DNA from 4 places in the Pantoea jilinensis genome. Region 2 is predicted to be linked to each of the others. Evidence: predicted binding sites of a transcription regulator. Region 2 holds the regulator's gene; each other region holds the start of a gene.
What was found. Region 2 encodes CRP, which controls carbon source genes, mostly activating them, when cyclic AMP is high. Its sites were predicted from a motif close to ATGTGANNNNNNTCACAT; they were not measured.
Positions count from the first base shown of each region.

Region 1: a site for CRP is predicted at 1,447-1,464, ahead of KTJ90_RS10055 (6-phosphofructokinase). Genes of this name have one in related genera too.
Region 3: a site for CRP is predicted at 2,771-2,788, ahead of KTJ90_RS15570 (CdaR family transcriptional regulator). Genes of this name have one in related genera too.
Region 4: a site for CRP is predicted at 896-913, ahead of KTJ90_RS17580 (nucleoside-specific channel-forming protein Tsx). Genes of this name have one in related genera too.

Region 1 is NZ_CP077746.1:2,132,217-2,136,110, forward strand. It holds gene KTJ90_RS10050 (PTS sugar transporter subunit IIB) at 1-183, opposite strand, end outside; gene KTJ90_RS10055 (6-phosphofructokinase) at 193-1,173, opposite strand; gene KTJ90_RS10060 (YceI family protein) at 1,618-2,202, opposite strand; gene pqqF (pyrroloquinoline quinone biosynthesis protein PqqF) at 2,318-3,894, opposite strand, start outside.
Region 2 is NZ_CP077746.1:420,070-423,963, reverse strand. It holds gene KTJ90_RS01935 (phosphoribulokinase) at 1-404, shown strand, start outside; gene KTJ90_RS01930 (OsmC family protein) at 918-1,322, opposite strand; gene crp (cAMP-activated global transcriptional regulator CRP) at 1,626-2,258, shown strand; gene KTJ90_RS01920 (YccS/YhfK family putative transporter) at 2,316-3,894, shown strand, end outside.
Region 3 is NZ_CP077746.1:3,282,305-3,286,198, forward strand. It holds gene dapD (2,3,4,5-tetrahydropyridine-2,6-dicarboxylate N-succinyltransferase) at 14-838, shown strand; gene KTJ90_RS15565 (DUF3461 family protein) at 1,063-1,455, shown strand; gene KTJ90_RS15570 (CdaR family transcriptional regulator) at 1,516-2,673, opposite strand; gene degP (serine endoprotease DegP) at 2,858-3,894, opposite strand, start outside.
Region 4 is NZ_CP077746.1:3,724,522-3,728,415, forward strand. It holds gene KTJ90_RS17575 (sensor histidine kinase) at 1-827, shown strand, start outside; gene KTJ90_RS17580 (nucleoside-specific channel-forming protein Tsx) at 1,107-1,973, shown strand; gene yjdN (VOC family metalloprotein YjdN) at 2,093-2,530, opposite strand; gene KTJ90_RS17590 (LysR family transcriptional regulator) at 2,603-3,499, opposite strand; gene KTJ90_RS17595 (zinc-binding metallopeptidase family protein) at 3,614-3,894, shown strand, end outside.

The DNA of each region.
Region 1 (3,894 bases), 1.7 Mb from region 2:
TAATACATCGGCAAAGGCTTTTTGCGTCAGGATCATATCTGACTTAAATGCATTCGCTTCTGAAATGGTGGTGTGATCGATATCAGCCTCAATTTCCAGTTTTTTTAATACTGCTTTTGCGCTCATCTCAATCGCAAAACTGGAGCCTAATCCACAACCACAGACACATAATATTTTCAGCATGGTTTTTCCTCACACTATATTGAGTTGTTTAGCGAGTTTGTAATGGTGCCCGTCAATATCGACCAGGCGTTTTTGCATGCTTATTAAATCAATCGGGATCGGTTTATTGCTGCCATTAATAATGACCGCTTTATTCCGCATGCCTGACTGAATACAACGCACCACTTCACTGGCCATAATGGTGCCCTGATAAATTTCTTCGCAGGTGGGATCACCATTGCGCAGTCCGTAACCGAGAATAGTTTTACGGATGCGTACGCCAATAAGCGGCTCAAGCTGTTTGATCAAGGTGTCGATCGCCCCCTGAAAACCGGGCGAATATTCACGGGTGTAGCCTTCTGAACAGAGGATGACCACGCTGTTCTGTTCGGCCAGCCGTCCGGTGATGCGCTGTGCCAGTTGTGGCAAAGGAATCTGGCACTCCGGAATCAGGGCGATATCCGCATTGGATTTAATCGCCGATTGCAGCGTTAATTCGCCGCAATAGCCGCCGAGTAACTCCAGCATAAAAACCCGGCCCGGTAAGGCGCGGCCGGTATTACGCAGCTTTGCGACCTCTTTTAATACCTGCTCGCAGGCGGTAGAAAATCCCAGCGTGTAATCACTGCCGAAGACATCATTATCGATGGTCATACCGACGCCGAAACAATTAACGCCAGACTCCGACAGGATGTGGAGAAACTGCAGCGATCCGTCACCACCCGCCATGATTAATACGTCAATACGTGCGCTTTTCAGCTGGCGCGCAATTAAATCATATTCGCTGCGCACCAGTTTCTTTTCCGTCCTTCCGGACTGCATCACCGGAATCGGGGCGATGGCAAAGTCGAGCAGATCGCGCTGGCTGATATCACGATGGTTATTTGCCAGAAGGCCGGGAATGCCGCCGTCAAATATCACCATCTCAGCCTGCGCGAGACGCCCTATCTGGAAGACAAAGTTATTTATTCCGGTGACATCCCCGCCACTGATCACCATTCCAATGCGCATTTCCCTCACCCCGCTGGCTTACTCTGCTGAGGGCCATTCTTCCGGTTCACGGCGTTGCTATTTGCAGAGGAGATCACAGTTACGCGCGGTATTTTTCGGGCAGGCGTGTTGACAGCAGTAGCTTAAGGCCTTTATTTGTGAGCTGAGTCACTCTATTCCAACTTATTACTTCACGGACGAATCAATACAAATCATCAGCTTAGGTTGCCGAACAGGTTTTTGATTTGGCCAACAGAATAACGAATGATCGGGCATAAAAATGGCATTGCGAATTTGTGACTTTCACCTCATTTTTCCCGGTTCTGGCCCGGTTCAGGCGATTAAAATAGTTTTTATCGGGAGGGCTGGATTATTCAGTGCACGTAAAAAAGGGAATATTTCAGGAGATGCAGGAAAGGAAGAAAAATGAATCAGGGGCGCAGCGAGCTGCTGCGCCCCACACACTTATTTCGCGTAAGCTTCGGTAGACAGCGTCAGGGTGACGTCGTCGCTTACCGCCGGGACATATTTGTCCAGCCTGAAGTCAGAACGCTTGATGGTGCCGGTGGCATCAAAACCAATCGCCTGCTTCTTCACCATCGGATGCTCGCCCTGCTTGTTCAGCGTGGCGTGCAGCGTAACAGGCTTAGTGATCCCTTTCAGGGTCAGGTTACCTTCAACGTCAAATTTGTTGTCGCCCTTTGCAACCACTTTGGTGCTGTGGAAGGTCGCAGTTGGGTATTTGGCCGTGTCGAAATACTCAGCGCCTTTGAACTCTTTGGTCAGCGCCGCAACATGGCTGTCGATTTTGCTGACTGGCAGGGTTACGTCAACGCGTGATGCTTCCGGATGATCTTTATCAAACACCAGCGTACCGGTTGCATCCGGAATATCCGCGGTAGGATTTGAGAAGCCAAAATGGTTCCAGGCCACAATGACAGACGTATGCTCAGGATTCAGCTGGTAGTGCATCGCCTCAGCCTGAGATAACGGGGCGTAAAGGGTAGCAGCGGCTAACAGGGGCAGTGCGATACGTTTGAAGTTCTTCACAGTCAATTCCTTATCCGGACAAAAGTGAACTGAGTGTGGTTCAGTTAGCCCGAAATAGACAGTGAAGAGATTTGTCCGTAATTTTCAAATAAATTCAGCAACTTTATATCGGGCGCTATACATTTTCTCCCCCGGTAAACAGCACGCGCCAGCGGCGGCGATCCTGAATCAGTGTGCGGTGCAGCTGTTGCAGATCGGTAAGGGTCAGCGCCTCTATCTGCGCCGCATCCGGTTCTGCCAGACCATTTTCACGGCGTAACTGCGCCAGTGGCTGCGCCACTTCCCGGCTCAGCAGACGCGTTTTCAGTGCCACCAGGTCACACTCTGCCAGCGTCTCGTTAAGGGAACGCAGGAAGTTGCGGCAGTAGCGCAACAGTGACAGCGCGCTGTAATCGGGCGACTGCAGCGCAAACACTACGCCATCTTCATCGGCACAGCGCATATAGCGGCTGTTAACGACATACCCTATAGGTTGTTCAACCCGATAGCGCTGGAAGAAACGCGGCTCGTAGATCAGCGCCAGCGCACGTAATGCCGCAAGCTGTTCAGGACGGTGCAGTGGAATAAACAGCAACAGCGCGTTGTCCGTACTGGCGTGCAGCAGACGCGTCATGCCCGTTTGTGTGGTCATGCGTTTTGGTGGCGTGTCAGGGTTAACCGGCAGCGACAGCGCGCTCAGCCGCCGGGCAATCAGCGAATGCAGCGCCGCGTTGCCGCCTTTAAGCGCCGCCCGCCAGCAATCCGGCGCAAAGGTCGCTGCCAGCTGATAAGGCAGCTGCTGCTGCAGCGCGCGGATTGCGATGCTTTCGACAGGTGACGGCAGGTTTGCCTCAACCGGCAGCGACAGTGCACAGACAATCTGGCTCAGCGCCTGATCAGTGACCGCCTCATCTGTCGTCAGCTGAAGCGTGAGCTGCCATACGCCCTCTACTTCCTGCCAGCAGCCGTTACCGCCCTGGTGACGCAGCGCAGCAAACAGCGGACGCAACCGCCGCCCCAGCGCTTCGCCCACCTCGGCGGTAAACGTTGAGTAAAACTCGGGTCGCAGAATCAGCACGGGGTTCGGGTTATCTGACTGATAATGCGGTAACGCCACCGACTCTTCGGGCAGGGGATCAGGCGTAATGGCGACATTAAGCGGATAGAATGTGAAATTCACCGCGGGCAGCGCGTCAGGTGGTGCTGGCTGCCAGTGGGTCAGTGCCAGACTGTAACCCTGTGTGATGAGGTTTTCTGATGGCGGTTGCGGCGTACAGCAGAGCAGGGTGCCCGGCGCGCTGTTAAGCCTCTCCAGCAACAGTAGCAGTACAGGCAGCGTTTCATCAGGCGCAAAGCCAACGGCGCGCTGACGGAGTTGCTCCATAAGTGACAACGTCACAAATCGTTGCTGACTAAGCTCATGATAGTGCTGATGCTGTGCCTCACCGATCTGGCTCAGTGCCTGCAGGTAGCTATCAATCAGCGCATTCACGGTTTCTGGCATCTCAGTTTCGACACCCAGCGCCAGCCAGAGCGCACCGCCTGCCTGATAGATCCACTTCAGCTCCAGCGTTTCCGCCAGCCCCTGCTCGCGCAGCGTTGCCAGCAGCGATCCGGGTGCCTCATCCAGCAAAAATTCACGCCACAAAGTGACACCGTCACTACTTTCAATCAGCCAGGTGCGCCATAACGCTGGCGAGGCGCTATCCGCCA
Region 2 (3,894 bases):
TTGTTAACCTGGAGTGGATTCAGAAGCTGGTGCGCGACACCGGCGAGCGCGGTCATTCACGCGAAGCAGTGATGGATTCCGTGGTGCGTTCGATGGAAGATTACATCAATTTCATCACGCCACAGTTCTCGCGCACCCACATCAACTTTCAGCGCGTCCCGACCGTCGACACCTCAAACCCGTTCGCTGCCCGCGCCATTCCGTCACTGGATGAGAGCCTTGTGGTGATTCATTTCCAGGCGCTGGAAGATATCGACTTCCCCTACCTGCTGGCGATGCTGCAGGGTTCGTTTATCTCGCACATCAATACGCTGGTCGTGCCCGGCGGCAAAATGGGTCTGGCGATGGAGCTGATCATGGGTCCGCTGGTGAAGCGGCTGATGGAAGGTAAGCGGATAGAGTAAGAGGTCAGCAAAAAAAACGCAGAGAGCAGAGGCCTTTCGCAAAGATGTAAAACTGGCATTTCTGCGGGGAAAGGCTTACTGCTGAGCTGGCTTCAGGGAGCATACACCTTTCGCAAAGACGCAAAACCGCCATCCCTGGCAGGCTCAGCGCGGGCCATCCCTGGCCCGCTATGCTTTGCTACAGGCATATGCTCCCTTCGCTTCACGTCCGGCAACCACATCCGTTTTCAGAAAGGTCGCCACTGAAAAAACCTGGTGACAAAGAATCTTACAGCAACACCTAAGCTCAACACGCCGGGAACAGGGTCAGAAGAGGAAAGCGTCCCGCGACTGGGACAAAAACGCCGGGAGCGTTTTTAAACAACGCAAAGCGTTGGCCCGGTATGGGCGCACCTCAGGGATGAGGTGCGTAATAGCGCGGGCATAGTCTTAAAGCGGACTCTCTATGCAGGAACGGCACGACACCAGACCGACTCCGAATTGGCCCGCGACTTTAAAATGCCCTTCAGCCTGTTACAGCTCAATCACTTCATAGCTATGCGTAATCGTCACGCCTTTACCCAGCATGATGGCCACCGAACAATATTTTTCAGCAGAAAGATCCACCGCGCGTGAGACCGCTTTATCCTGGAGCGCTTTACCACTCACGATAAAATGCAGGTTGATGTGCGTAAAGATTCGCGGCGCCTCTTCACGACGTTCTGAGGTCAGTTTTACTTCACAATCAGCCACATCGTTACGGCCTTTTTGCAGAATTGATACCACGTCAATCGCGCTGCATCCGCCGGCCGCCATCAGCACCATCTCCATTGGGCTGGGCGCTTTATCGCCCGAATTTCCATCCATCAGTATCTGATGGCCGGATGAGGATTCTCCGAGGAATGTCAGTCCTTCTACCCACTTCACTCTTGCCTGCATGATTTTTGCTCCGGAATACGCTGTTTTGTCGCCAGAGTACGCTTTCGCCTGGTAAACAGCAATCCAGAGAAATCCGCCTGTAGCTGAAGCGAGACAACACAAGACAGTCGGCAAAAGCTGTGCTACAAACAGTGCTGAAAATATTTTTCGTCACCCGATGGCGAAGCCGGGAAGAATGATGCGCACTGCGCCTGATGCGGCCCGAATAATTTCCTGAAAGGGAAACGCTTGAAGCTTTCACCGCCTGACAGGGAAAACTGCCCCCTGTATTTTGGGCACGATTACAACAGAGGATAATAGCGAATGGTTCTCGGCAAACCGCAAACAGACCCTACACTCGAATGGTTCCTGTCCCATTGCCATATTCACAAGTATCCATCCAAAAGTACGCTGATTCACCAAGGTGAAAAAGCAGAAACGCTTTACTACATCGTGAAAGGTTCCGTCGCGGTTCTGATTAAAGATGAAGAAGGCAAAGAGATGATTCTTTCCTACCTGAATCAGGGCGATTTCATTGGTGAGCTTGGCCTGTTCGAAGAAGGCCAGGAGCGCAGCGCCTGGGTACGTGCGAAAAGCGCGTGCGAAGTGGCGGAGATTTCTTACAAGAAATTCCGTCAGCTGATTCAGGTTAATCCCGACATCCTGATGCGACTCTCCTCGCAGATGGCGCGTCGCCTGCAGGTCACGTCTGAAAAAGTGGGTAACCTCGCTTTCCTCGACGTCACCGGACGCATTGCACAGACCCTGCTCAACCTGGCGAAGCAGCCAGATGCCATGACGCATCCCGACGGCATGCAAATTAAAATCACTCGTCAGGAAATTGGCCAGATTGTGGGTTGTTCACGCGAAACCGTGGGCCGTATTTTGAAGATGCTGGAAGATCAGAACCTGATCTCCGCACACGGCAAAACCATCGTCGTTTACGGCACCCGCTAATTCCTGTCACCCACGGCGTGATGGCAACATCACGCCGTTATTGTTTGTGTTGGGCCGATGTGGCGTCGAATTATTTACCATCCTGAAGTCAACTACGCCTTGCGGCAAACGCTGGTGCTTTGTCTGCCCGTCGCGCTGGGCTGGCTGGCTGGCGACCTGCAAAAAGGTCTGCTGTTCTCGTTAGTGCCTGCCTGCTGCAATATTGCCGGTCTGGATACCCCGCATAAACGCTTTTTCAAACGCCTGATTGTGGGTGGCAGCCTGTTTGCCCTCGGCAGCTTCCTGATTCAGTGGCTCACCCTGCATGCCATTCCGCTGCCGCTCATCCTGTTCGCCATGCCCCTGCTGCTCGGCGTGACGGGTGAGATCAGCCCGCTGCATGGTCGTCTGCTGCCCGGCACGCTTATCGCCGCCATTTTTACCCTGAGCCTCATTGGCCGCATGCCCATCTATGTTACCCCGCTGCTCTACATCGGCGGCACGCTCTGGTATGGGCTGTTTAACTGGTTCTGGTTCTGGCTGTGGAAAGAGCAGCCGATGCGCGAAAGCCTCAGCCTGATCTACCGCGAGCTGGCTAACTACTGCGACGCCAAATACACCCTGCTGACGCAGCTGACCGACCCGGAAAAGGCACTGCCGCCGCTGCTGGCGCGTCAGCAGAAAGTGGTCGATCTGATTAACACCTGCTATCAGCAGATGCACATGCTGTCGGCAAGCCGCGATCACAGCCATAAGCGGCTGACGCGCGCCTTTCAGGTGGCGCTGGATCTGCAGGAACACATCTCGGTTAGTCTGCATCGGCCGGAAGAGGTGCAGAAGCTGGTCGAACAGAGCCATGCCGAAGCGGTGATCCGCTGGAATGCCAAAACCATTTCGGCCCGGCTACGGGTGCTGGCGGATAACATCCTTTATCATCAGCTACCCGATCGCTTTGCGATGGACAAACAGCTTGGCGCGCTGGAGAAGATCGCCCATCAGCATCCCGACAATCCGGTGGGTAACTTCTGTCTTTACCACTTCAACCGCATTGCGCGGGTGCTGCGCACGCAGAAACCGCTGTATCAGCGTGATCTGATGGCGGATCGTCAGCGCCGTCTGCCGCTGTTACCGGCGCTGCGCAGTTATCTCTCTTTTCGCTCGTCAGCGCTGCGCACCGCCGGACGCTTTGCGGTAATGCTGATGCTGGGCAGTGCACTGGCGCTGTTCTTCAACATCCCCAAACCTTACTGGATCCTGATGACCATCATGTTCGTCAGCCAGAACGGTTACAGCGCTACGCGTGTTCGCATCCAGCACCGTGCGCTGGGCACCTTTGCCGGTCTGGTGATTGCGGCCGCCACGTTGCGGCTGGCGGTACCGGAGTCGCTGGTGCTGCTGATCATGCTGGCAATAACCTTTATCAGCTATCGCTTTACGCGCCAGTTCTATGGCTGGTCAATGATTGGCTTTACGGTCACGGCGGTTTACTCGCTGCAATTGCTGTCGCTGAATGGCGCGCAGTTTCTGCTGCCGCGACTGATGGATACGCTGATGGGCTGTCTGATCGCCTTTGGCGGAATGCTGTGGCTGTGGCCGCAGTGGCAGAGTGGCTTACTGCGACAGAACGCCCATGATGCGCTGGAAGCCGATCAGGACG
Region 3 (3,894 bases), 1.2 Mb from region 2:
TCAGGAAAAAAATATGCAACAGTTACAGAGCGTTATTGAATCCGCCTTCGAACGTCGCGCTGATATTACCCCTGCCAGCGTCGACAGCGAAACCCGCGATGCCATCAACCAGGTTATCTCCCTGCTGGACAGCGGTGAGCTGCGCGTTGCTGAGAAGATCGACGGCGAGTGGGTAACGCATCAGTGGCTGAAGAAAGCAGTGCTGCTCTCTTTCCGCATTAATGACAATCAGGTAATGGAAGGTTCAGAAACCCGCTTCTACGACAAAGTCCCGATGAAATTTGCTGGCTGGGATGAAGCGCGTTTCAAAGAAGCGGGTTTCCGCGTCGTGCCGCCTGCAGCTGTTCGTCAGGGTGCTTATATCGCCCGCAACACGGTCCTGATGCCTTCTTACGTCAACATCGGCGCCTTCGTGGATGAAGGCACTATGGTGGACACCTGGGCGACTGTCGGCTCCTGTGCGCAGATTGGTAAAAACGTTCACCTTTCTGGCGGCGTGGGTATCGGTGGTGTGCTGGAACCGTTGCAGGCAAACCCGACCATTATCGAAGACAACTGCTTCATCGGTGCACGCTCTGAAATCGTTGAAGGCGTGATTGTTGAAGCAGGCTCAGTGATCTCAATGGGCGTTTACATCGGTCAGAGCACCAAAATCTATGACCGCGAAACCGGTGAAGTCCACTACGGCCGTGTTCCTGCCGGTTCCGTCGTGGTCTCAGGTAACCTGCCGTCTAAAGATGGCAGCTACAGCCTCTACTGTGCCGTGATCGTGAAGAAAGTGGATGCGAAGACGCTGGGTAAAACCGGCATTAACGAACTGCTGCGCACCATCGACTGAGTAAAATGACGGGCTGGAAAGCAGCCCGTCATCTTTTCTTTACAGCTATTCCTGAACAACATGCTTCGCGTCGCGAATTAACTGGTGCGTTTAGTTTTCATCCAGGTCATAATCCGCGCCAGTTAAATCCTGTCGCGCAATGTTCATCCCGCTTATTTATGTCTAAAGTTGACGGACGTCATGAACAAGTCTGCGCGCTTCTCACTTTTGATGGAAACAACGCTATGTATGACAATCTGAAAAGCTTAGGTATCAGTAACCCGGACGACATTGACCGCTACAGCCTGCGTCAGGAAGCCAACAACGACATTCTGAAGATTTACTTCCGCAAAGATAAAGGCGAGTTTTTCGCAAAGAGCGTCAAATTCAAATATCCGCGTCAGCGCAAAACTGTTGTTGCCGATCACGCAACCCAGGGCTACAAAGAAGTTCAGGAAATCAGCCCGAATCTGCGTTATGTCATCGATGAACTGGACCAGATTTGCCAGCGTGACCAGGTTGAAGTGGATCTGAAACGCAAAATTCTGGATGACCTGCGTCACCTGGAAAGCGTGGTTTCCCACAAGATCACTGAAATTGAATCGGATCTGGAAAAATTAACCCGTAACAGCCGTTAATTTTTTGTCCGACGAGAGAGGCCAGCTTTGCTGGCCTTTTTTATGCCCTGAATTCGGCTCCTATCCCTGCTCATCCAGCTGTAAAGCCACATAGAGCAACAGCCTGTCATCGAAATGGCCAAGATTCAGTCCGGTGAGTTCAGAAATCCGGTTTAGCCGATATTCCAGCGTATTGCGATGAATGAACAGCGCACGCGCGGTGGCGCTTGGCTGGACATTATGGGTGAACCACGCGATTAACGTGCGTCGCAGCAAGCCGTTGTTATCCATGTTCTTAAGCTTCGCCAGTGGCCGGGCCAGTTCGTTGGCCTGCCAGCCGCCACGCAGGCTGTCGAGCAGCACCGGCAACACCAGATCCTGATAAAAATAGCTGCGTAACTCGGGCATACGTTGCTTGCCCACCATCATTGTGGTGCGTGCGGTCCGGTAAGAGCGTGCAATGCTGCCAGGCCCGCTAAAGAAGTTGCCCAGTGCGATACGCATCCGTAAATGTCCGCTCTCTTTCATCCGCTGCAGTAACTGTTCCACGCGGCGGCGATGATCCTCCTGGTCGTAGCGTCCATGTCCATTCAGTGCGGGCTTCAGCACCACCATTTCGGTCAGCGACACAATAGCGATCAGATTATCGCGCTCCGGCGTGGTCAGCAGCGTTTGCAGCTGCTGTAACTCTGACATCGCGCTGTCGACGCCGAGCTGACCGCTGTCCACTTCCAGCACGGCGACCACACGCGGCTGATTGAGATCGATGCCCAAGCGCTGTGCCCATTCAGTCAGTTGTGGCGACAGGGTATCGCTGCGGATCAGGTTCAGCACCAGCTCTTCACGCAGACGGCTGTCCTGCGCCAGCATATGCAGCAATCGCGCCTGTTCCAGCATCATCTCTGCGGTCATGCAGACCAGTTCGCCATAATGTCGCAGCGCCAGTGGCTCGCCCGTCAGCCCAATGACCCCGACAATGTCACCGTCGATGCGCAGCGGCAGATTAATGCCAGGCCGCACACCATGAAGATGTTTAGCCACCGCCTCATCAATATCGACAACACGCCCCTGAGAGAGCACCAGCAACGCACCTTCGTGCAACTCCCCAATACGCTCCCGGTCACCGCTGCCGATGATCCGGCCCCGCGCATCCATCACGTTGACATTACTGTCAATAATTTTCATGGTGCGTGCCACGATATCCTGCGCCAGCCGGGCATCAAGGTGATAGGTAGCCATCCATTACTCCTGGAAAAGAGGGTGAGAAACAGAATACGCATGGGTTGCGCACAGAGCATTGTGCAACTGCACAGAGCCGGGCAATCATTTACCGAATTTGCGGAGAGCATCACACTCTGGCGGCGCGGAAGGCGGGCATAAAAAAGGCGGACCGCAGTCCGCCTCATGAACAGTTGTTATACCGTTACTGCATCAGCAGATAGATGCTGCTGTCACCACGTTTCACATTCAGCGCCAGAACGGCTGGTTTGGTGTCGAGGACTTTTCGCAGCTCACCGAGGTTGGTTACCGGCTGCTGGTTAACTCCCTGGATCACGTCACCCTTTTTCAGGCCGATACGCGCTGCGGCGCTGCCGGGTTTCACATTATCCACGCGAACACCTTTATCACCGGTTTCAACATTGCTGAGGTCAGCCCCTTCAATGCCGTTGTAAATGGTGGCGGACTGCACTTTCGCCTGGCTGCTCTGCTGCAAGGTAACCGAGACATCAACGGGTTTGCCGTCGCGCAGCAGGCCCAGTTTCAGTGTGGTGCCAACCGGCAGCGAACCCACTTCCGCACGCAGAGAAGCAAAGCTGCTCAGCGGTTTGCCATTCATTGAAACAATCACGTCACCCGCTTTAATACCCGCTTTAGCCGCCGCAGAGTCTGGCAGCACCTGGCTGACAAAGGCACCACGCTGTGCATCAACCTTCATCGCTTTTGCCAGCTCGGAGTTCAGTTCAGTCCCCTGCACGCCCAGCTCGCCACGTTTCACCTGACCAAACTCAACCATCTGAGCCGTCAGGTTTTTAACCATGTTGCTTGGGATAGCAAAGCCGATACCGATGTTGCCGCCATCCGGCGCCAGAATAGCGGTGTTAATCCCTATCAGTTCACCATTAAGGTTAACCAGCGCACCACCGGAGTTACCCCGGTTAATTGCCGCATCCGTCTGGATAAAGTTTTCGTAGTTTTCCACGTTCAGGCCGCTGCGTCCCAGCGCCGAGACGATCCCGGAGGTGACGGTCTCACCCAGACCATACGGGTTGCCGATCGCCACGGTGTAGTCACCGACGCGCAGGCTGTCGGAGTCAGCGATTTTCACAGCAGTCAGATTTTTAGCGTCCTTCAGCTGAATCAGTGCAATGTCAGAGCTGGGATCTTTACCAATGACTTTGGCGTCATAATGACGACCATCGCTGAGCTGCACCTGAATTTTAGTGGCGTTGTTCACCACGT
Region 4 (3,894 bases), 710 kb from region 2:
GCAAGATCACCCGGGATCTGCAGGTCGCTTCGCGTCAGATTGCCGCGCAGGAGACGCATCATCCGCACAACGTCTCACCGGAAGGTTTACCGGATGAGATCCTGCCGCTGGTGGCCGCCTATAACTCGCTGCTGAGTAAACTGCGTGAGGCCTGGTCGTCACAGCGTCAGTTCCTGGAAGATGCCGCCCATGAACTGCGCACGCCGGTAACGGCCGTGACGTTACAGCTGGAAAACCTGCGTCAGCATATTCAGCCAGGCGAAGCGAGCCGGCAGTTCAGCCAGCTGGAAGCGGGCGTGACACGTACCCGTCACCTGGTCACGCAATTACTCAATGTCTCACGCCAGGATGACCAGAGCGTGGTCGCCAGCGTTGAGCATATCGAACTGGAAGATCTGCTGAAAGAGAGCATTGAGCAGCTGATGGTCGTGGCGGATAAACGCGGCATCGATATCGGCTTTAATGGCTCCACGCAGTACCGTCTGCAGGCCAGCCGTTCCGAGCTGCGAAGCCTGTTCGATAATCTGATTGGTAACGCCATGCTACACACCCCGGAAGGTAGCCTGGTCGATGTACTGCTGCATCGGGTTGCCGGAAAGACCGTGGTCGATATTGTGGATAACGGGCCGGGCATGCCGGAATCCTTTATCGAGCGCGCATTTGATCGCTTTACCCGTTCGCCTGACGTTAAAGCCCAGGGTAGCGGCCTGGGATTATCCATTGTGCGCAACGTCGCTCAAAAGCATCAGATTCACGTCGCCCTTTCCAATTGCCTCTCGCCACAGGGTGCAATTTGTGGTTTGCAGGTTCGCGTTACACTTCCCTGATTCCCGCTGTTTGATCACGAACCAGACAACGTAAACGGTTGCCTGGTTCCGTTCGATCCACGCCGTTATTGTGAATCTCATCACATTTTAGCTGAATTGTAATGCAACACTTTTTGACAAACGTGAGCAAAATCTATTTTCTATCGATCTGTTACAGGCACGCTACGCGGGCTGAAGAACTGGCTGTTATTTGCTGTGAAACCCTCATTCCCATCAAGGGACCGATTTTTCTCTGACTGCGTCTGCTGTGCGGCGGTCAAAAGCATGTGGCTGATAATAATGAAATATAAAACGTTGATAGCAGGTGCCGTGCTGGCATGTTCATTGAGTGGTGCTGCGCAGGCAGCGGAAAGCGATCCGCAGTATGTCTCCGACTGGTGGCATCAGAGCGTAAACGTGGTCGGTAGTTACCACACGCGTTTCGGACCGCAGTTTAACAACGACGTTTATCTGGAATATGAAGCGTTTGCCAGGAAAGACTGGTTTGATTTCTACGGCTATCTCGACGTGCCTAACTTCTTCGGCGTGGGCAACAGCAATGCCAATGGCGTGTTCGACCACGGTTCACCGATGTTTATGGAGATTGAACCACGCTTCTCTATCGACAAGCTGACCGGCACCAGCCTGGCCTTTGGCCCGTTCAAAGAGTGGTATTTCGCCAACAACTACATTTACGACATGGGCCGTAACAGCGATAACCGCCAGAACACCTGGTACATGGGTCTGGGCACCGATATCGATACGCACAGCGATGTCGGCCTGTCGCTGAACGTCTATGCCAAATATCAGTGGGAAAACTACGGCGCGGCGAACGAAAACAGCTGGGATGGCTATCGCTTTAAGGTGAAATACTTCGTGCCAATCACCACGCTGTGGGGTGGTAACCTGGGCTATGTGGGCTTCACCAACTTCGACTGGGGTTCCGATCTCAATGAGAAAGGCGGTTCATCACGCACCAGCAACTCTATTGCCTCCAGCCACATTCTGTCCCTGGGTTACGATCACTGGCACTTCTCTGCGGTGGCGCGTTACTTCCATAACGGCGGACAGTGGGCGGATGGCCAGGAGCTGAACTTCGGCAAGGGTCCGTTTGAAGTGAAATCGACCGGCTGGGGTTACTACCTGGTGGCGGGTTATAACTTCTGATAATAGCGGGCGGTTGCAACAACCGCCCGTTTAGTCGGTGAGCTGGCCCAGGACATCACGCATCAGGGCCAGCTTTTCAGCTGCAGGCTAATCTGATAAGCACTGCATCTGCTCTGCATTTAATTCTGCGGCTTCTCAACATTGATGCGCCATGGAATGTTGAATTTATCAATGAACATCGCGAATCCGTTCGACCAGAACGTCTCCTGCCATGGCGTCGTCACTTTGCCGCCTGCCGATAATTTCTCAAACCAGGCTTTGCCCTTTTCAACATCATGGGTAGAGAGGCTGACCGCGTAACCCGCATGCTCTGACGCTGGCGGATGTTCGGTATTGCCATCGCTGAGCATCAGCTCACCGTCACCAATGCGTAATTGCGCATGCATGATCTTTTCTGGCGGCTGTGGCGCTGCGGACTCATCGCCGACCTGCTCACCCTGATCCGGCATATCACCGAATTTCATTTTAGAGAGTAACTCTCCACCGGTTGCCTGCAGGTAAAAGTCGATAGCCTCTTCACAACGGCCATAGAGAAACAGATAAGGACTAACTTGCATCGTAACCTCTATTTGTCGGTTGGATTTTTTCAGTACCTTAACAGTGTAGACGATCGACTTTACGTACTGATTTTACTGACAATAACGGCGAAAGAGTTGTGCCATATAACTGCTCATTGGGGTCAGCGTCGTGTCTTTGCGCTGAATCAGATAGAAGATCGCTTTCGGCAAAGGGTCATCGAGCGACAGTGCCACCAGCGAACGGCCCAGAATGGGATCGTCAATCACGTCGACCGACAGAATACTGATGAAATCACTTTGTGCCACCAGGCTGGTGCAGGCCATAAAGGTTTCACAGGTCACCACGATTTTAGGTGCCATGCCGCGCTCGCCAAACAGATCGTGCAGCAAGCGATAGTAACTGCCTTTCGGGGTTGGCATCGTCCAGTCTGCCTGCTGTAATTCTGCCAGAGAACGGGCTTTCTCCAGCGGATGGCCTTTGCGCACCACCACTTTGTACTCGCGCTCCATTACCCGCTCATACATCAGCTCCTGATCGAGATGGCTCTGGTCATACGTATTGATAGTGAAATCGAGCGCCCCCTGACGCAGCTCATGCACCATAGAGACCAGCTGGCCTTCAACAATGCGCACCTTCACGAGTGGGTATTCGCGATGAAACTGGTTTATCACCTGCGGCATGATGGTGCGGGCCACGCTGCCACCCACGCCAATATTCACCTGACCGCCGCCCAGCCCCAGTCGCTGCTGGATATCCTCTTCGGCGACCCGCAGCTCTGCCAGTACCAGGCTGGCATGACGAAAAAAGTTATCACCGATATCGGTCAGCACGACACCCTGCTGACGGCGGATAAACAGCTTTGCCCCCAACTCGCGCTCCAGCTCCTGAATCGCTTTGGTTAACGCCGGTTGCGACAGCCCGGAAAGTCGGCTTGCCGCCCGGATACTGCCCTGTCGCGCCACGTCAGTGAAAGCGCGCAGCTGATGAAGTTTGAGATTGGCAGACATAGTTTTTCGATAACCGTTGTTTATCAGTCACAAGATATTCGCATCTTATGCCGCCCAACTCCATTGTGTAGATTCGATGCAGTGCATAAAAAATCAACAACGAGGAGAGAGCCGATGAGACCCCTTTCAGAGCACGTCTGCGCCCTGCTGCCAAAGCTGCAACAGTGGCGTCGCGACTTCCATCACTACGCCGAATCGGGCTGGCTGGAGTTCCGCACCGCGACGTTAGTCGCAGAAGAACTGCATAAGCTCGGTTATCAACTGGAGCTGGGCCGTGAAGTGATCGACGCCGATGCGCGGATGGGCTTACCTGACGAAGCCGTACTGAAGCAGCAGGAGGCGCGCGCTCTAAAGCAGGGCGCGCTACAGCAGTGGATCAGCCACTTCTCCGGCGG